Regions from separate parts of the Chryseobacterium sp. R2ACT005 genome, predicted to be linked through region 1. Evidence: riboswitches for the same ligand, from Rfam matches in the RefSeq annotation. Region 1 holds a riboswitch; each other region holds the start of a gene.

Region 1 (6,756 bases):
AGATCTGGTGGTCTACGAATTATTATTGAGAGATTTTACACAGGAAAAGAACTGGCAGTCTCTGATCAGTAAAATTTCTTATTTAAAAAATCTAAAGATCAATGCTATAGAATTACTTCCCATCATGGAATTTGACGGAAACCTTTCATGGGGATACAATACTTCTTTCCATTATGCATTGGACAAAGCTTATGGAACTCCCGAAAAATTCAAAGAATTTGTAGACCTCTGCCACCAGAACGGAATTGCAGTTATTCTGGACGTCGCATTTAACCATGCAACAGGACGTTCTCCTCTGGTAAGGCTTTGGAATGTAGATCCTGATGGAGACGGTTACGGGGATGTTGCTCCAAACAATCCTTATTTCAATCAGGTCCCGAAACATTCATACAATGTATTTAACGATTTTAATCATACAAGCCTTTCAACTCAATATTACGTTGAAAGATGTCTTCAACAATGGCTGACAGAATATCACATTGACGGATTCCGCTGGGATTTAACAAAAGGATTTACCCAAAGCTGCTCCGAAAATGATGAAGCATGCACCAACGCTTATCAGCAGGACAGAGTGGATATCATGAAACATTATGCAGACAGACAGTGGGCAATCGATCCCAATTCTTACATGATTTTTGAGCATCTGGGAACGGATGCAGAAGAACAGCAATGGGCAAACTACAGGGTAGCGGAGGGAAAAGGAGTGATGCTTTGGAATAAACAAACGGAGCCTTATAACCAGAATACTATGGGATATAAAGACAACAGTAATTATGACAGAATGAACCATAGTCTTCATGGGTTTACCAATATGCGTGCTGTAGGGTACGGAGAAAGTCATGATGAAGAAAGATTGATGTTTAAAAATCTTGCATATGGTGCTGCGAACGGTAGCTATGACGTTAAAAACCTTAATACAGCTCTTGAAAGAATGAAAACTTTCGGTGCAACATTCTTTACTATTCCAGGTCCGAAAATGATCTGGCAGTTTGGGGAATTAGGATATGAATTCAGTATCAACAGATGTGCTGACGGTACTATCAATAACGGGTGCAGAACGGATGAAAAGCCTGTTGCATTTACTTTAAACTATGATACCAACGTAAACAGAAAAGCTGTATATGATATATGGGCTAAAATAATCACGATCAGAAATACCCATCAGGTTTTTAAAACTAAAACGTACAGTATAGAATCCAATAATCTGACTAATGATCCGGACGGATTGATCACAAGAATTTATCTCTATGATCCGGCTATTACAACCGGGATAAAAAATGTTGTCGTACTGGCCAATTATGATTTATCTGCAAAAAATGTTGTTCCTTTCTTTCCTTACACAGGGCAATGGCAGAATCTCATGGATGACAGTATTTCGAATATCGCCTCTACCACGGCTCCGATAACTTTACAGCCAGGAGAATTCAGGATTTTCGGGAATTATGGAGGTGCACTGTCAACAACAGATCCAAATACTGTAAATAAATTATCACTTCAGATCGCTGATAATCCAATACAAAACGGAGTGGCGAAATTAATTTTTAATAAAGCAAAAAACGGAGAAATTTTGATTTTTGATATGACGGGTAAAAAACTGGATTCATTCAAACTGAATAAAGAAAACGGAACTTATGAAGTAAAAGTCAGTTATCCTGCAGGCACTTATCTGGTGCAGTTGAAATCGGAAACAGGAATTGCCATTCAAAAGATGATAATCAAATAAAAACAAATTATGAAGTTGTTTAGACTTATAAAATTGTTGAATATATTAAAACCATTAAGAAGGATTTAAGAAATAAAGTGTAGTTAAGATGAATCATTCTGATTTTTAAGCTTAAAGCGAAGCTTATCTTAATACTCTTATCGCCTTATTATAATCTTAATGTTTCAAAAATAAAACTTTAAACAAGTTCTATAAAATAATAAAAGGCAAATTTGCAGTGTAGCAGATTTGCCTTTTTTGTCTATTTAAAAAAATAGTCTACTTTTGCAGTAGATTTATCAAGAAAGGTGGAGGGATTTGGCCCAAAGAAACCTTAGCAACCTGCACGATTCGAGAAGTGTAAAGGTGCTAATTCCAACCCTGAGGGGGAGATAAGCGAAGTCAATATTCTTATATGAATTCCATTTCTTGAAGTCTTGTATATCTGCGGAAAAATCCGTCAGACTGTAATTATTAATTGGCAAGAACAAAAATGAAAAAATTAAGTACAGCTGTATTATTGCTTGGGGCAATTTTGGTTGCTGCTCAGGAGAATGAGGAGAAAGGAAAACAAATAGAAGATATTGTTATCGTTGGAAACCGTAATGTAAAAAGAACAAAACTGGAAACACCGGTTCCTGTAGATGTTATCAATATTGACAAAATTCAAAGGAATTCTCCGCAAATGACGGCTCAGGATCTTCTGAATTATGTTATCCCATCGTTTAATGCAGTGAGACAGTCTGCTTCTGATGGTACGGAACATATTGATCCTGTAACCTTAAGAGGAATGGCCCCTGATCAGGTTCTCGTATTGCTTAACGGGAAAAGAAGACACACCACTTCTTTAGTCAATTATCAGAATACCGTGGGGAATGGCTCTGTAGGAACAGATCTGAGTACAATTCCTGTTATTGCTATTGATAGAATAGAAGTGTTAAGGGACGGAGCTGCAGCACAATACGGTTCTGATGCCATTGCAGGAGTGATCAATATTATTCTTAAAAAAAATACGGGAGCCTCAGCAAGTCTTACGTATGGATTGACTGGGAGAAATGATGGAGATACCTATCAGGCAGGAGCCAATTATGGTACTTCATTAGGAAAAAAAGAGGGTTATATCAACCTTTCTCTACAATTAAGCCACAGAGGAAAAACAACACGAACTCAAAATCATGATCTGGATATTTTTGGAAATAATTTTGCCTATGCATTTGCTGATGATCCCGAAGCGGCAAGAGCTGCAGATGATGCAAAGATTAAAGAACATGGGTTAACCCGTGATGATTTTAATTTTCAGATCGGAGATGCCCAGATCAGACAGGGACAGCTGTTTTTCAATGCGGAATATCCTTTTAACGATCAATTTAAAATCTATTCTTTCGGAGGTTTCAGTATCAAAGAAGGAAAAGGCTTTGGTTTCAGAAGGCTGCCGAGCGAAGCATCAAATGTGGTTTCATCCATTTATCCGAACGGCTTTCAGGCAACTCTTGGATCTCAGGTGTATGATGTTTCTTATGCTGTAGGTGCAAAATATAATGTCAATGATTGGGTATTAGACCTAAGCAACACATTCGGAAGTAATACCTTCAATTATAATGTAAGCAATACCAATAATGCTTCTCTCGGGGTAAAATCGCCAACCCGGTTTTATGCAGGCGCCCATAGTTTTCTGCAGAATACTGTTAATCTTGATGTTTCCAAAAATATAAACCGTTTCAATATCGCTTTTGGGGGAGAATTTAGGTTTGAACAATATCAGATCAAAGCAGGGGATGAAGCTTCTTATACCCAATATGACATTAATGGAAATGTAGCTACAGAAGGGTCAACAGTATTGGGTGCGGGTGGATCTCAATCTTTTATCGGGTTTTCTCCAAACAATACCTTGAAAAAAGACAGACACTCAACTGCTGTGTATGCGGATGTTTCCTATGATTTAGATAAAAAATTAAATATTGACGCCGCTGCCAGATTTGAAAATTATTCAGATTTCGGAAATACGTTGAATGGAAAGCTTGCCGTCCGATATGAGTTCGTAAAAAATTATGCAGTAAGAGCAGCGGTTGGAACAGGATTCAGGGCACCTTCCCTTCAGCAGCAGTATTTCAATAATTCATATGCGGATATTTCTACTTCAGGCTCAAAGATTGTTACCAAAGGAATATTCAGTAACGATAGCGAAGCCGCCAGAATTCTGGGATTTGATAAACTCAAACAGGAAACTTCTGTCAACGCGAGTGCGGGATTTACCCTGAAACCTTTACACAATTTAACGGTCGCTATAGATGGATACTGGATTAAAGTGAAAGACAGAATTGTGATTACCAGTAATATAACAGACCCAAGACTAGACCAGTTTAAGGTGGAAAGCGGAAGGTTCTTCGCCAATGCTATTGATACAGAAACGAAAGGAGTAGATGTAGTGGTTTCTTATGACTGGATTCTTGGTAACGGAAAATTAAATATGAATCTTGCCGGAAATTATACAGAAACTAAAATTACAGACTTTCATTTTCCGGAAAACTTAGGAACTCCTAAAAATCAGTTTTTTGGTCCGGATCAGATCAATATCATTGAAACACTGTCTCCAAAAACAAAAGCTTCATTTGGATTAAATTATGGAATCGGGAAGTTCAATTTTCTCGTGAGAAATACCTATTTTGGTAAAGTGATAAGAGATGGTTATCCATTTGGAGGCGTTCAGGAATTCTCCCCAAAAGTAGTTACGGACATCAGTATTGGATATGATATCACAAAAAGTATCAACTTTACAGTAGGGGCCAACAATGTATTTGATGTTTTTCCGGATCGCCAGATTTATGAAAATTCATACTATGGAGTATTCAAATATGCGCCAGTTCAGATGGGAACACTGGGGAATTATTTCTTCGGAAGGCTTAATTTTAATTTTTAATCATTAAATGAGTACTACCTCACATCAGATTGGCTGGAAAACAGCAGCAGCCATCGTCGTTTCCAATATGATAGGAACAGGGATTTTTACAACCCTGGGATTTCAGTTATCAGATATTACCAATACCTACAGTATTTTCCTGTTATGGAGCATCGGAGGAATTCTCGCCTTATTCGGGGCTTTTTGCTATGCCGAATTAGGCTCACATTTCAAAGGAAACGGAGGTGATTTTATCTATCTTAAAGAAACCTATCATCCGCTGTTCGGATATCTGATAAGCTGGGTTTCACTCATCATCGGATTTTCCTCTCCGGTTGCGCTGGCTGCATTGGCAATGTCGAAATACCTTTCCGTATTCAATTATTCTTTTGGAAATGGGTTTGCAATTGCCGCTATTTTTCTGGTAGCAGTGGCATTGTCATTCAGTTTAAAAACATCCAGCAGGTTTCATAACTTTTTTACATTCATCAAGATAGCCTTTATTATTGTACTGGTTATTCTGGGAGTTGGGCTTTCAGAATCTATACAGATTGGCAGCAGTCTGAATTTCAGTGACAGCTGGCAGAATGAGATTATGCTTCCTGCCTTTGCTACGTCTCTGGTGTTTGTTACCTATTCTTATACAGGCTGGAATTCTGCTTCCTACATCGCAGGAGAAATAAAAGACGTCCAGAAAAACCTTCCCAAATCTTTGATCATTGGAACTATTTTCGTGACGATAAGCTATATTTTGGTGAATTATATTATGCTGAAACATGCTCCTGTGAGTCAGCTGGCAGGAAAAGAAGACGTAATGGGGGAAGCTGCTGTCAATATGCTGGGGCCTATCTTTGGAAAGATTGTCAATATTTTTATTGCGCTGCAGCTGGTTGCAACAATTAGCGGATATTTATGGGTAGGTTCAAGATTGACACAGGCTTTTGCAAAACATACTTACATCTGGAAACCGTTATCAGCGGGTAATGCAAGAGGAATTCCCGTAAGAGCTATTTTTGCCCATGCCGTTATTGCTGTGGTTATTATTCTCACCGGAAGTTTTAAAGAAATCTTTGTTTACACAGCCTTTATTTTACAGCTTTTTGCAAGTCTGGCGATTTCTACCGTATTCTTCCTGAAGAAAAAAGACAGGAAAATTTTTAAATCAAATGCTTTTCATATTTTTCCAGCCGTTTTTCTATTGTTCAGTATCTATATTCTCTATTTTACATTTATTCATAATCCTAAAGAAAGTCTTATAGGAGTAGGAATTATTGCTGTAGGAATTATTTTATATTGGGTTGACAGGAGACTTTCCAAACAACATCAAAACAAACCTTAATGGCATAGAAAGGTTAATATACAATTGATAAATTCACCTTTTTACAGTTTAGCCCTCTTTATCCCTAATGCTCAAAAATTTATGATGCTCAGTAATTTTAATTTTGAATTAATAATCCTTATCTTTGCACCCACAAAATTTCTACAATGTCTAAATCATTAATTCCAAAATTAGAAGCTATAAAACAAAGATATAATGAGGTTGCAGACCTTATTATACAGCCTGATGTCATTTCAGACCAAAAAAGATATTCTTCTTTGAACAAAGAATATAGTGATTTGGGAAAAATTGTAAGAGTTTACGATCAGTACAAAGGGGCACTGGACAGTATTGAAGAATCTGAAGAAATTATTGCAGACGGTTCAGACAGAGATTTGGTAGATCTTGCTAAAGAAGAAAAGCTGGAAGCTCAGGCTAAACTTCCAGGATTGGAAGAAGAGCTGAAGGTATTACTGATCCCTAAAGATCCTGCTGACGACAAAAACGTTATTGTGGAATTACGTGCCGGAACAGGTGGTGATGAAGCCGCTATTTTTGTAGAGGACGTGTACAGAATGTATACCATGTATTTTAAAACAAAAGGATGGAGACATGAAGTAACAGACTCTAACGAAGCTGCCAAAGGATACAAGGAATTGATCATGAAAGTGGAAGGAGAAGGCGTTTACGGAATCATGAAATTCGAATCCGGAGTTCACCGTGTACAGCGTGTACCTGAAACAGAATCTCAGGGAAGAGTACATACTTCTGCCATTACAATTGCTGTTCTTCCGGAAGCTGAAGAAGTAGATTTTGAACTGAATCCTGCTGATATTGAAA
Region 2 (6,756 bases), 670 kb from region 1:
TATCAGAAAAAAAAGATTGGATACCATAAAATTTAATGACTTTGAATATAAAATAGCTTACGTGCTCACAGGTTTTATCCTCTGGTTTCCTGTAGCTTTGTTTATTTTTTTACTTATCAAGCTTTTACTGGTTGAATAGAATGTACTATAAATTTGTAATCTACGAGTTATAACTTATTATCTAGTCCCGAAAAAGGTTGATTAGTTTAATATATTTAAATCAGAATAGGAAAGTTCCTATTCTGATTTTGTTTTTCATATGCAGTTATACTGTAATATCATCAAGGAAAGAAATGATACCTTAAATTAGTATTACCAATAAATTTGATGGATTAAAGTTTTTAGATTCCTATTCTAGATATTGTGAATAAATGTCATTCTTACAGTTTTCAATAAAAAAAGAAGTGGCTTAAAAAATCAATCTAATTATGGACTATATCTTATAAATTCGGGTTATTTTTAAACTCCCTTTGTGGGTATATGAGTCAATTAAAAACAATATTTTTATAATGTTTCAAAGTCGAGAGACTTCGAAGAGCGGGAGATTAACCAATTATTTAATAACTCAATGGAAAATAAAAAAAAAGAATTAAAAAAAACAGATATTAGAAAACTTATTGAGGCTTTAATTAATCAGTTAGATAAATTAAATGATTCAACTTCTTTTGCGTTTGACAGTGACTTGTATTGGAATATTACTGATGAAGAATTATATGACCCATATAAGAATCCCAAAGAATTAACAATGGGAAGCTTAATTGAAGATTGGGAATTTTTGCAAAAAGTTTTAGATGGAAAGCGAGAGATAATAGATTATGATTTATATAAAATCGCATCTCTTTTAAGATTTCTAGGGAAAAGTACGATTATTACAAAGTCCAGAATATAAGTAATCCTTAAATAATTCAAAATAAACCCGTTGCTTTTTTAGCAACGGGTTTTTTATTAAAAAAACCACCGCAATCGCAGTGGCCAAAAAATCAATCTAATTATAAACTATGGACTATATCTTATAAATTTGGGTTATTTTCAGATTCTCTCTGTGGAATACTGAATAAATAATAATTGCTATTTGGAGTGAAAGCAGATTTATCTGGAAAATCAAGAACAGAATGCCCTTTACCATCTACAGTTTTCACTGTTCCTTCTGGTGTAGTAATCTGAACTTTTATCGGTTTACCATCAGCATCTACAAATGGTTTTCTTACTACTGTTCCCTGTGTTCTGATAATATCTGAAAGGGAGAAACCTTCTCCGAATAATTCTTTTCTTCTTTCGATCAGAACTGCTGCTACAACCTCATTCTGTGATAATGAACCACTATAAATATTGGCATTTCTGGCAGATTTCAACTGGTTCAAAACAGCTACTGCCTGAGTCACATTTCCGTTTCTGGCTTCAGCTTCAGCTTCTATCAGATACATTTCTGCAGCTCTCATGTAAACAATGTCTGCAATAAGAGTTGGCTTAAATTTAAACTTAGCATACCTCAGTAATCCTTCTCTTCCTTTCTGCCCGTCCCATGAAAATAGTTGGGATCTGATATCATTGCCATCAAAAAGATCTTTAAAGTAAGGATCCGCCATAAAGCTGTAATAATAACTTCCTGATGAAGATACATCCAGATAGTGGAAGGCATAACTTGCATCAGACTGTTCCTGTGTCTGTCCGTGTCCCCAGATCCATTCTGCATTGTTGATATCATTAAAGCCATCTTTGTATTTTTCCGGTGCCATCAATGGGAATCCTTCTCTTGCAATTTTCGCAGATGCTGAAGCCTTGCTCCATTCACCGGTATTCAGATAAGTTCTGGCAAGAAGTCCGTTGACTACAGCACGATTAATCTTATCTTTATTATTTCTTGTATAGGTTTTCAACAGGTTGTCAGCATCTGTAAGATCACTTTTAATCAAAGTATAAATTTCTTCAAGACTTGCTCTTTTCTTTCCTACCGTACTGGTTGTAGAAGGTTCAGTATAAATGGGAGCCGTCAACGCTGACTTGTCTTTCAAATAACTGAACTGATAGAAGCTCGCCAGATTCAGATAACAGAAAGCACGTAATGCTTTTGCCTGTCCTTTCACCTGATTTTTTTTCTCCTGACTTCCTTCTGTCCCGTCAATTCTTGTAATAACATTATTCATATTATTGATGGTAGAATACAACATGGTCCAGATAAATAACGGACGAGAAGCCGTACTGTTTACCATTTCTGTAAAAGCGTAAGTAGAAGCAAATCCATACTTATTGGTTAATACAGCTACATCGCTTCCCATTGCATCACTGGCTCTTAAAACAGTGGAATATCCAATATTAGCATAGGTAGTTCCATCGTTATTAAATTTTGCCCAGGTACCGTTTACTACAGTTTCTGCACTTTCAGCAGTTTTGAAAACTTCCACACTGTTAGCCTGATCAGTCGGAGCAGTGTCCAGATCGCTTTCACAGCTTGTCAACGCTAAAAATCCGATAAGTGCAAACGATAGATATTTTAATTTTTTCATTGTTTCAATTTTAAACGTTATAGTGTTGTCTGAAGACCAAAAGTGATTGTTCTCATTGCAGGGTATCTGTAATAGGTGGTTCCATCCAAAGCCTGTTCAGGATCCATTCCCTTATGTTTATAGAAGGTTAAAAGATTCTCTGCCTGAATATAAATTCTGAACTTTTTAAGTCCTATTTTCTCAAAATAATCCTCAGGAAGTGTATAACCTAAACTTACATTTTTAAGCCTCGCATACGTTCCGGAGTATAAGAATCTTGAAGATGTTGAGGTCCAGTTATTCGTTGTTGTACTTAATCCAGGAACATCTGTATAAGGATTTTCAGGGGTCCATCTGTTCAGCATTTCTGCGCTCCATACACGTCCGCCGGAACTTCCGTTATGCATGATGGAAGTATAATCGGTATCCAGAATCTTCCCACCGATTTTGAATGTCAGCAATCCTGAAAAATCAAAATTTTTGTAGGTAATGCTGGTACTGATTCCTCCGGTCAGTTTAGGCAAAGCAGAACCCTGCAAGAGTTTTGTTGCTTTTGAATATTCTGAGGTAGTTCCTTCTACTGAATTTCCGCTCGCATCTGTAGAAACCGTTTTCCACAATGGTTTTCCATTGCTTGGATCTACCCCGCCCCATTCAGGGATAAAGAAATCATACACAGAGCCCCCTACCGTTAATAATTTACTTCCCACCACAAGGGAACCGCCAGGCAACTTGGTAACTTTATTGTTTAAGGTACTTAGGTTTACATCTACATTCCATTGGAAATTATCATTCTTAATGGGGGTTGTGAATAATGAAAATTCAAATCCTGTATTTTGAATAGTTCCGATATTCGCCGGATAATCGCTGATTCCCAACGACGGCGCAACCGGCATATTAAACAGAAGATCCTGGCTTTTTCTTTTGAAGTATTCAATATTTCCTTTAACTCTGTTATTCAGAATAGCGAATTCCAATCCTACATTTAAATTAAGGTTCGTTTCCCACTTCACATTATTGGTAGATGTTTTTTCAAGTGTTGTTCCCGGTTCTCCACCAAGACTGATAAATCTGTACAATTCCTGATATGCATAATAAAGCGGTTGCCCGTTTGGCCGAAGTAATTTATCATTTCCTTGTCCTCCATAGCTGGCACGCAATGTCAATTGGTTAAAGACATTCAGGCTTTTTACGAATTCTTCATTTGAAATTTTCCACGAACCACCCACTGACCAGAATCTCCCCCATCTGTTATCCTTCGCAAATCTTGAAGAACTGTCTGCTCTTCCTGATGCAGACAGGAAATAAGTATTATTGTAGTCATACTCTACTTTTCCAAGGAAACTCAATAAGCTCAATTTATTACTGTTCCCACTGAAGCTTCCCAGTAAAGAAGCAGCATCCGGTTCATAATAATAAGGGAGAGAAAACTGGCTTCTTGTTCCGGAAATCGTCTGATAGTCATATTTATAGAATTCATGTCCTGCTAAAGCATTTACATGGTGTTTTCCAAATTTCCTATCGTATGTCAGAATATTACTGGTTGTATAAGAAAGTGTTCTGGTATTGGTTTTCGTTACTGAACCTCCAATCTCAGCGCCTTGTCCCAGCAATGGATTTGAATAATAATGTCCGTTGTAATTCACCAGATCAACAGAAAAGCTTGTCTTGAATTTCAATTCCGGTAAGAAAGTAAATTCCATGAATCCTTTCCCTGAAAAGTTATCTTCTTTATTTTCGTTTTTGTCTAATGGCAGGGTTGCGGCCGCATTCTGATTCTGAAGGGCACTTGTAGGTCTGTATTTTCCAAAATCATAAATCGGGTTTCCATCAGCACCCAAAATGTAAGTTCCGTCATCATTTCTTTCATAATAAGGATAGAATGAAGGAATAAATCTTGCCGCATTGATGATATTACTTGAATTGGAATCTGAAGAAGTGGGTGCCTGCTGAATACTGTTTGTATAGCTTAAGTTTACCCCGACATTCAGCCATTTTTTTACTTCAGAATTGATCTTTAACCTGGTATTGTATCTTTTATATCCTGATTCAATAGCCATTCCCTTATCATCAAGATAGCCCAATGAAAAGAAATAATTGCTCTTATCACTTCCTCCGCTGATATCAAGATCTACCTGATTTCTTGAAGCAACTCTCTGCAAAATATCCCTCCAGTCGTCATTCCAAAGTGGTGATGCTCCGGGTAATAATTTCCCATCGGTTCCCACCGGTTTTGGATATCCTGTTCCATATGGATTGATCCCAAGTGTAGAGACAAGATTATCTGTTGCCATCTGTGCAGCCTGTTGAGAAGACACTTTTCCGGACTGATATCCGTTTCTCAAGGCTTCCCAATATAATTGAAAGTATTGATCTGTATTTACCTGTTCGTAATCTTTTACGGCTCTTCCGGAGAATCCCTGGCTGATATTAAAATTAACTCTAGCTTCTCCTTTTTTACCTGATTTTGTGGTAATGATGATAATCCCGTTTGCTCCTCTTGATCCATACAACGCACTCGCAGTGGCATCTTTCAAAACACTGATGGATTCAATATCACTTGGACTGATGGAGTTAATATTTCCGTCAAAAGGGATTCCATCTACTACATATAACGGATCACTGGAAGCACTTATTGAACCAACTCCTCTGATTCGGATGGTAGAAACAGCTCCCGGCTGCCCTGATGAGCTGGTAGTCTGAATCCCGGCAACCTGCCCTTCCAATGCCTTGGTAATATTGGTTACAGGTCTGTTGTTGATCTTATCGCTGGAAATGGTAGCAACGGAACCGGTATAGCTGTTTCTTTTTGCTTTTCCATAGGCTACGACTACAACTTCGTCAATTTCTTTTTCATGAAGACTGTCCTTTTCCGGCTTAGAACTCTGTGCATGTACACTGGTTACTCCCAGAAAAAATGCAGCAACCGGAGGTATCCAAGTTTTAGAAGCGAATAAATTTTTGCTAATCATAATCAATTTCATTTATCATATATTAAAATTTTGTCCTTTGCAGAAAAGTCAGCAAAGGGCATCGATAAATACGATAAACCAAATGCTTATTTTTCCTTAAAAGGCTGAACGTAACACCTTGCCCAATGGGTAGGTTGTCAAGATTTCACAGGGTCAGTTCCCTCCATCTTTCTTTATAAGCCGATCGAAATATGGTTGCAAAGCTAAAAACTTTTAGTCTACAAAACAAGTAGACTTATTATTTTTCATGATAAATTTTCAAAAATTAACATAAGATTTTAATAAAACCCATTACTGTAAGGAGTTGCAATCATTACCATTTTATCAAACATGATAAATATCATTATTAATAATACAATTGAACGAACGTTAATTTGTGCGGAAATTTTGAGCATTTAATTAAAAAAAGTTTTTAATTTTATAGTATGAAAGTTTTGATTATAAATGGGCCTAATCTCAATCTTTTGGGCACCCGAGAACCGGAAATTTATGGAAATGTTTCCATGGAAAGCTATTTGGAAATTTTAAAATCCGAGTTTCAGTCTCATGAAATACAATATTATCAGTCAAATATTGAAGGAGAGCTTATCAACAGGCTTCAGGAAGATGATTTTGATGCAGTAGTAATTAATCCGGGAGCATTCACCCATTATTCCTATGCGATTGCTGATTGTCTAAAAAATATCAGAAAACCAAAAGTAGAAGTTCATATCAGCAACATCTATAAAAGAGAGGAATTCAGACAGAAGTCTGTGACAGCTGCTAATACGGATGCAGTTTTATCTGGCTTTGGAATGGATGGATATAGATTGGCTATATTAAGCTTAAAGTAATTTTCAAATAATATCTGCGAAAAATTAGAAATAAAAAAGCCTCATCAATGATGAGGCTTTTCCTTATGTTATAGAGAACTATTAGATAGTCTGTTCCTGTAATTGAGGTCCTGAAGCAACTAATTTCTTACCTTCTTCAGTATCACAATACTGCTCAAAGTTTTTGATATATCTTGAAGCAAGATCTTTTGCCTTTTCTTCCCATTCTGAAGCGCTTTCATAGGTATCTCTAGGATCTAAAATACCTGTAGAAACGTTTGGCAATTCAGTAGGAATCTCAAGATTCATGATTGGAACCTGAGTTTTAGGAGCGTTATCGATAGATCCGTCAATGATTGCATCAATGATTGCTCTTGTATCTTTCAGAGAAATTCTCTTTCCCGTACCATTCCAACCTGTATTTACCAAATAAGCTTTAGCACCGTGTTCCTTCATTTTACCGATCAATGTTTTAGAATACATTGTTGG
Region 3 (6,756 bases), 830 kb from region 1:
GCCCGCTCAGTGTTCTTCCTGAAGCATCGGTAATGGTTCCTGACACCATGATCGGAATTTTTATTCCTCTTTCATCCTGTAGTTCATCAATGGCAAACAAAGCTGCTTTTGCATTCAGGGTATCAAAGATGGTTTCTACCAAAAGAATATCTGAACCTCCGTCCAGCAAAGCTTCACACTGCTGCCTGTAAGCTACTCTCAATTCTTCAAAAGTGATGGCTCTGTATCCGGGATCATTAACGTCTGGACTTAAACTTGCCGTTCTGTTTGTTGGCCCGATAGATCCTGCTACGAATCTCGGTTTGTCCGGGTTTTTCGCGGTATATTCGTCACAGGCTTTTCTTGCAATTTTTGCGGACTCATAGTTCAGTTCGTATACCAGCTCTTCCATGTGATAATCTGCCATCGCTATGGTAGTTCCCGAGAATGTATTGGTTTCAATGATATCAGCCCCTGCTTCCAGGTATTTCTTGTGAACTTCTTCAATCGCCTGAGGCTGTGTGAGAGAAAGAAGGTCATTATTTCCTTTTACCGGATGCTCCCAATCCTTGAAACGCTCTCCACGATAGTCATCTTCTTCAAACTTGTATCTCTGAAGCATTGTTCCCATAGCTCCGTCAAGAACCAGAATTCTCTTCTGAAGTTGGGCATTGAGTGCTGAAAGCTGAGCGTCTTGTATATTATTTTTCATTTTCTATCAATTTGTAACAGTTTATAAATCCGCTGACCAGTTTTTTGCATAAGAGGATTTTTTGATTGATTATTTTAAAATCTTCTTTAGAAATATATTGTTGGTCTGAAGCCAAATGGAATTGAGTTTCCAGTTTATAAAGAGATTTCCCGGCAATCTGCAGAAACGGTAAAGTATCTTCGGGATTCAGCCTTCTACTTCCTTCCGTTATATTGAACGAAACTGAAGTTACCATTTTTCTTATCTGACCTGTTAAAGCCAATAATTCTTCTTTAGGAAAGTTGGCAGTCAGGATATAAGTTAGATTAACCAACTTTCTTCCCTCCATCCAAATTGCTAATTCTGTGTATTCTCTATTCATTTGGTTTTTTATAAACTGTCAACGATTAACTAATCTAAAGCCTGTTTCAGATCTGCTATGATATCTTCTACATTTTCCAAACCTACCGAACAGCGAACCAATCCTGCCGTAATACCTACTTCATTTCTTTCCTCATCGGATAATTTAGAATGGGTTGTAGATGCCGGGTGGGTAACGATCGTTCTTGTATCACCTAAATTAGCAGACAGCGAACACATTTGTATCTTATCTAAAAAGTTTCTTCCGCCTTCTATCCCTCCCTTTATTTCAAATGCTACGATATTTCCTCCAAGCTTCATTTGCTTTTTAGCGACTTCATAACTTGGATGGGATTTCAGAAATGGATATTTTACTAATTCTACGTTCGGATGACTTTCTAAAAACTCAGCTACTTTCAATGCATTCTCACAGTGCTTTTCTACACGGATCGCCAATGTTTCTAAACTTTTTGATAATACCCAGGCATTAAAAGGAGATAATGCAGGTCCTGTATTTCTTGCGAAAAGATAAATTTCTCTGATCAGGTCTTCTTTTCCTACTGCTATTCCTCCTAATACTCTTCCCTGTCCGTCAATCAATTTCGTCGCTGAATGTACAACAATATCTGCACCATATTTGATCGGCTGCTGAAGATAAGGTGTTGCAAAGCAGTTATCTACAATAAAAATAAGGTTGTGCTTTTTCGCAATCTGTCCGAAAAACTCAAGATCCAGAATTTCAATAGCCGGATTGGTAGGAGTTTCAAGATATAAGATCTTTGTATTGGGCTTGATATATTGTTCAACATTCTCAGCATCTCCTGCTTTGAAATAAGAAGTTTCAATATTCCATTTCGGGAAATACTTCGTAAATAAAGTATGCGTAGATCCGAAAACTGACTGGCAGCTCACGATATGATCTCCGGCATTCAATAATGCAGCAAATGTAGAATAGATGGCAGCCATTCCTGTAGCAAAGGCATATCCTGCTTCTGCACCTTCCATCTTAGCAATCTTATCTGTAAATTCTGTTACGTTTGGATTAGAGAAACGGCTGTATAAATTCTTTGGTTTTTCTTCTGCAAAGCTTGCTCTCATATCTTCCGCATCCTGAAATATAAAACTGGAAGTAAGGTATAATGGTGTAGAATGCTCGTCAAACTGACTTCTTTCAGTCTGGGTTCTTATTGCTGATGTTTCAAAATTTTCCATATAGTTTTAATTGATCAATTTTACATTGTAACCATCAGATTCTTCGCTATGCTCAGAATGACAATTGTCGTTATGGTTACACTGCCAAATTGATAGATGTTAGATTAAATATTATTTAGTTTCACTTACTCTTAGAATATCTCCGAATACTCCTCTGGCTGTTACTTGTGCTCCTGCTCCTGCTCCCATGATAACAATAGGATTTTCACCATAGCTTTCTGTGTAAATTTCAAAGATTGAATCTGAACCTTTTAATTGTCCTAAAGCTGAAGTTGCCGGAACAGAAATCAATTTTACATCTAACTCACCTTTATCTTTCTGCAGATCACCATGCAAATCACCTACATATCTCAATACATGCCCAGGCGCCTGATTTTCTTTTATTTTCTGATACTCTTCGTCCAGTTCTTCAAGTCTTGAAAGGAATTCTGATTTTGAAACCTCAAGCAGACTTTCCGGAACCAGATTTTGAATATTGATATCTCCGAATTCATTGATTAAGTCTAATTCTCTCGCCAGAATCAATAATTTTCTTGCTACGTCATTTCCCGATAGGTCTTCTCTTGGATCCGGTTCTGTGTATCCTTTTTCCAAAGCTTCATTGATGATGGTTGAAAATTTATCGTCTCTTAAAGAAAAATTGTTGAAAACATAGCTTAATGTTCCGGAGAATACTCCTTTGATTCTTGTGATATTTTCTCCTGAAAGGTGTAATAATTTAATCGTATCAATTAATGGTAAACCTGCCCCCACATTGGTTTCATACAGATAACGTCTGTTGTTTTTATTCAACGTATATCTTAGTTTTCTGTATTCTTCAATCGGAAGGGTATTAAAAATCTTGTTTGAAGAAACCAGATCAAATCCGTTTTCTGCCAAAGCATGATAGTTTTTCACAAAATCCTTACTTGCCGTGTTATCAACAACGATAAGGTTCTCCAGCTGGTTTTCGTTGGAGAAATTAATCAGCTCCTGAACACTCGAAGGATGTTCTGCAGTCAAAACCTCATCGCTCCAATTCGCATCAAATCCTTTTTTGTTGAAAGCTATTTTCTTTGAATTGGCCACTGCAACAACTTTAAGATCTATTTTTTTACGTCTTTTTATTTCTTCTGAAGATTCCAATACCTGTTGTATCAGAGTTTTTCCTACATTCCCGTGTCCGATGATCGCCAGATGAACGGTTTTTGGCTTTTTGAAAATTTCAGACTCGATGATATTTCTGGTTTTTTCATCCTGTGAAGAAGTTACTACGATGTTGACTCTGTTTTCTCCCGCAACCTGATTCAAAAGTAATGGGAAAACATTGTTTCTTGCCAGCTCAGCAAATACTTTATTGAAATCTTCTGCTACAAAACCGATCACAGAAACATTATTAATACTATAGATCTGAGAAACTTTTCCAGATTTTCTTTCTGCTTCAAACTCATCAATAAGACAAGCAACTGCTTTTTCTGCATCAATTTCCTGAACCAAGATAGAAATTCCGTTTTCTATGGCCTGTTGGGAAATTACTCCTACACTGATACGCGCTAAGGTAAGCGCTTTAAAAATTCGTCCGTCAATCCCGATTTCTCCCAGGAAATCTTCTCCTTCAAATTTGATGATTGATCTGTTCTTCAAAAATTTTATTTCGTTAGCATTTTTCATTACTTCTGTAAAATGTTTTTAATGATATTATTTAATTGTTGATATTCCATTAGGAAGGCATCATGCCCGTGTATAGATTGGATCTCGTGATAAGAAACATTCTTATTTTTCTTTTTTAAGTTTTCAAAACACATTCGGATTTCAGAAGCAGGAAAGAATAAGTCTGTATCTACGGAGATCATGTGCATTCGTGCCTGTATTTTATCCAGTGATCGTTCATCAGCATTAATATTCATCAAGAGATGATTCATCAGTTTGTACGCTTTTAAACTAAATCTTTCGTTTAGTGCATTACCATGATAAACCAACCAATCTTCTGATTCCAGACATTGTTTGTCCTGGTTATATTGGTTTTGAAATCTGTCATTGAGCGACTGTGGTGTTCTATAACACAGCATGGCATGAATTCTTGCTTTCTGTAGTGGTTCTTCTTTATCATTCAATAAAAATTTCTGAACCAGACATTGTGCATGAAGCCAGTCATGTGTTCTGTAATCACAGGCAATAGGAATAAATATTTCTGCAAGATCCGGCTGCTTGGCAAGCATTTCCCAGGCAATTCCTCCTCCCAGAGAGCCTCCAATAATGGCGTATAGATTTTTGATATGTAAAGCTTCAAGCCCTTTTAGAAATATCGCAGCGATATCTGAAGGCGTGAAATCTTCATAGTCTTCAATTAAAAAATTGTCATAACCGTTTCCGGGTATATTGAAACACAGAACCGTATATTGATTGGTATCAACAATCTGATTTTCTCCTACCAATTGTTTCCACCAACCTTTTTCTCCGGATACATCTGAGTTTCCGGTAAGTGCATGATTGATTAAAACAATGGGTGCTGTAAACAGATCTTTCCCAAAAAGCTGATAGCTTAACGGGATATGGTATTCCTTTTGGGAATTGGTTTGATACGAAAGATTTATATAGTTTAGTTCTGTTTTCAATTCTATTATATTTTAATACAAATACAATTGAAAATGCCACAGGAAATGGCTGAAAAGAACTTCAGTAAGTTATCTGTCCAAAATACTTTGGTAGAACGTAGCACCTTCTTTGCTTGCGCAAAGGGTTGCTAAGGTTTCATAGGGTCTAATCCCTCAACCTTTCTTGATAACATTTTCAATATTTGAATGAACGAATGGTGCAAAGATAGTTCTTTTCTTTTAATTTCAAAAAAAAATTATTTTAATATTTAAAAAAGCCCTTAAATACAAGTATTTCAAAACTATATTAATAATTGTTCAGATGAAAAAAATTGGAATTATTTTTCAAAAAAACTAACTTCGTATGGAAAAATGATGAGATATGACCGCCGAAAAAGAAAGATTACAAGATACTAAATGGAAAAACTGGGGACCTTATGTAAGCAACCGACAGTGGGGAAATGTACGTGAAGATTACAGCTCAAACGGGAATGCCTGGGATTTTACCAATCATAATAATGCTGAAAGCTATGCTTACCGCTGGGGAGAAGAAGGCATCGCCGGAATTTCTGATGTAAAGCAACTTTTTTGTTTTGCTTTTTCATTCTGGAACAAGAAAGATAAAATGGTAAAAGAACGATTCTTCGGATTGAGTAACCCTCAGGGAAATCATGGTGAAGACATCAAAGAAATCTTTTATTACCTGGACAATACACCTACCCACAGCTATATGAAAATGGTGTATAAATATCCGATTAATGAATTTCCTTACGATGATCTTATTACAGAAAATGGAAAACGAAGCAAAAAGGAACCGGAATATGAGATTTTCGATACCGGAATTTTTGATAACGATGAATATTTTGATATTTTCATTGAATACTGTAAAGCCGATCACAACGATATCTTAGCCAGAGTCACCGTTTGTAATCGAAGCCAGCATGAGGCTCCTATTCTGGTAGCTCCCACAATCTGGTTCAGAAACAACTGGAAATGGGGATACAATACTTATAAAGGAGAGGTCAATGCGTCTCATGACGGAAGTATTAATATTGGTCATGACAGTATTTCGATCAAAAAGCTATATTCCCGAAACTCAAATGCACAGAGTGTATTTTGTGATAATGAAACCAATACTTCCAAACTTTACGGAGCTCCCAAAGCAGAGAATACTTATTTCAAAGATGGAATTAATAATTTTATTATTCATCAGGGAGATACTGTAAATCCAGAAAAAAGAGGAACAAAAGCTTCTTTTCTTATTGATGAAATTATTGATGCTGGGGAATCAAAAGTTTTTGAGTTCAGGTTGTCTCCTGACGAAATGGATGAACCTTTTGACAGTTTTGATCATATTTTCAATATCCGTCAAGCTGAAGCTGAAGAGTTTTATAACGATATTCAGAATGATACAGTAAATGAAGATGAAAGAAATGTTCAGCGACAGGCTTTTGCAGGGCTTCTTTGGAATAAACAGTTCTATCATTACAATATCGGAAAATGGTTGAAAGGAGATCCCAATTTTGAGGCTCCAAGAAATTTCAACGAATATGTAAGAAATACAGAATGGAATCATCTTCATAATAAGGATATCATTTCCATGCCTGATAAATGGGAGTATCCATGGTATGCTACGTGGGATCTGGCATTTCACTGCGTCCCTTTCTCCATTATAGATGCGGAATTCGCCAAAGGACAGCTTTTATTACTTACCAAAGAATGGTACATGCATCCTAACGGACAGCTTCCTGCTTATGAATGGAACATGAGCGATGTGAACCCGCCTGTACATGCCTGGTCTTGCTTCCGTGTTTTTAAGATTGATGAAAAAAACAATGGAAAGCCGGATTTATTATTTTTAGAAAAAGTCTTTCAGAAGTTGTTGCTGAATTTTACATGGTGGGTCAACAGAAAGGATAAAAATGGTAAAAATATTTTCGG

What was found. Region 1 has a riboswitch for S-adenosylmethionine ahead of ACPF63_RS22705 (TonB-dependent receptor plug domain-containing protein). Riboswitches for the same ligand answer to the same signal wherever they lie in the genome.
Region 2: it holds a riboswitch for S-adenosylmethionine, as region 1 does, so the genes downstream of both, ACPF63_RS19655 (SusC/RagA family TonB-linked outer membrane protein) here and ACPF63_RS22705 (TonB-dependent receptor plug domain-containing protein) in region 1, are expected to answer to the same signal.
Region 3: it holds a riboswitch for S-adenosylmethionine, as region 1 does, so the genes downstream of both, ACPF63_RS18870 (alpha/beta fold hydrolase) here and ACPF63_RS22705 (TonB-dependent receptor plug domain-containing protein) in region 1, are expected to answer to the same signal.

What each region holds. Positions count from the first base shown of each region.
Region 1 is NZ_CP188192.1:4,939,483-4,946,238, forward strand. It holds gene ACPF63_RS22700 (alpha-amylase family glycosyl hydrolase) at 1-1,723, shown strand, start outside; SAM riboswitch class I at 1,996-2,101, shown strand; gene ACPF63_RS22705 (TonB-dependent receptor plug domain-containing protein) at 2,196-4,619, shown strand; gene ACPF63_RS22710 (APC family permease) at 4,627-5,937, shown strand; gene prfA (peptide chain release factor 1) at 6,084-6,756, shown strand, end outside.
Region 2 is NZ_CP188192.1:4,269,411-4,276,166, forward strand. It holds gene ACPF63_RS19645 (hypothetical protein) at 569-889, shown strand; gene ACPF63_RS19650 (RagB/SusD family nutrient uptake outer membrane protein) at 1,011-2,504, opposite strand; gene ACPF63_RS19655 (SusC/RagA family TonB-linked outer membrane protein) at 2,522-5,455, opposite strand; SAM riboswitch class I at 5,539-5,637, opposite strand; gene ACPF63_RS19660 (type II 3-dehydroquinate dehydratase) at 5,881-6,288, shown strand; gene pckA (phosphoenolpyruvate carboxykinase (ATP)) at 6,370-6,756, opposite strand, start outside.
Region 3 is NZ_CP188192.1:4,108,816-4,115,571, forward strand. It holds gene ACPF63_RS18850 (homocysteine S-methyltransferase family protein) at 1-691, opposite strand, end outside; gene ACPF63_RS18855 (four helix bundle protein) at 681-1,052, opposite strand; gene ACPF63_RS18860 (O-succinylhomoserine sulfhydrylase) at 1,082-2,242, opposite strand; gene ACPF63_RS18865 (ACT domain-containing protein) at 2,354-3,892, opposite strand; gene ACPF63_RS18870 (alpha/beta fold hydrolase) at 3,892-4,836, opposite strand; SAM riboswitch class I at 4,903-5,009, opposite strand; gene ACPF63_RS18875 (MGH1-like glycoside hydrolase domain-containing protein) at 5,198-6,756, shown strand, end outside.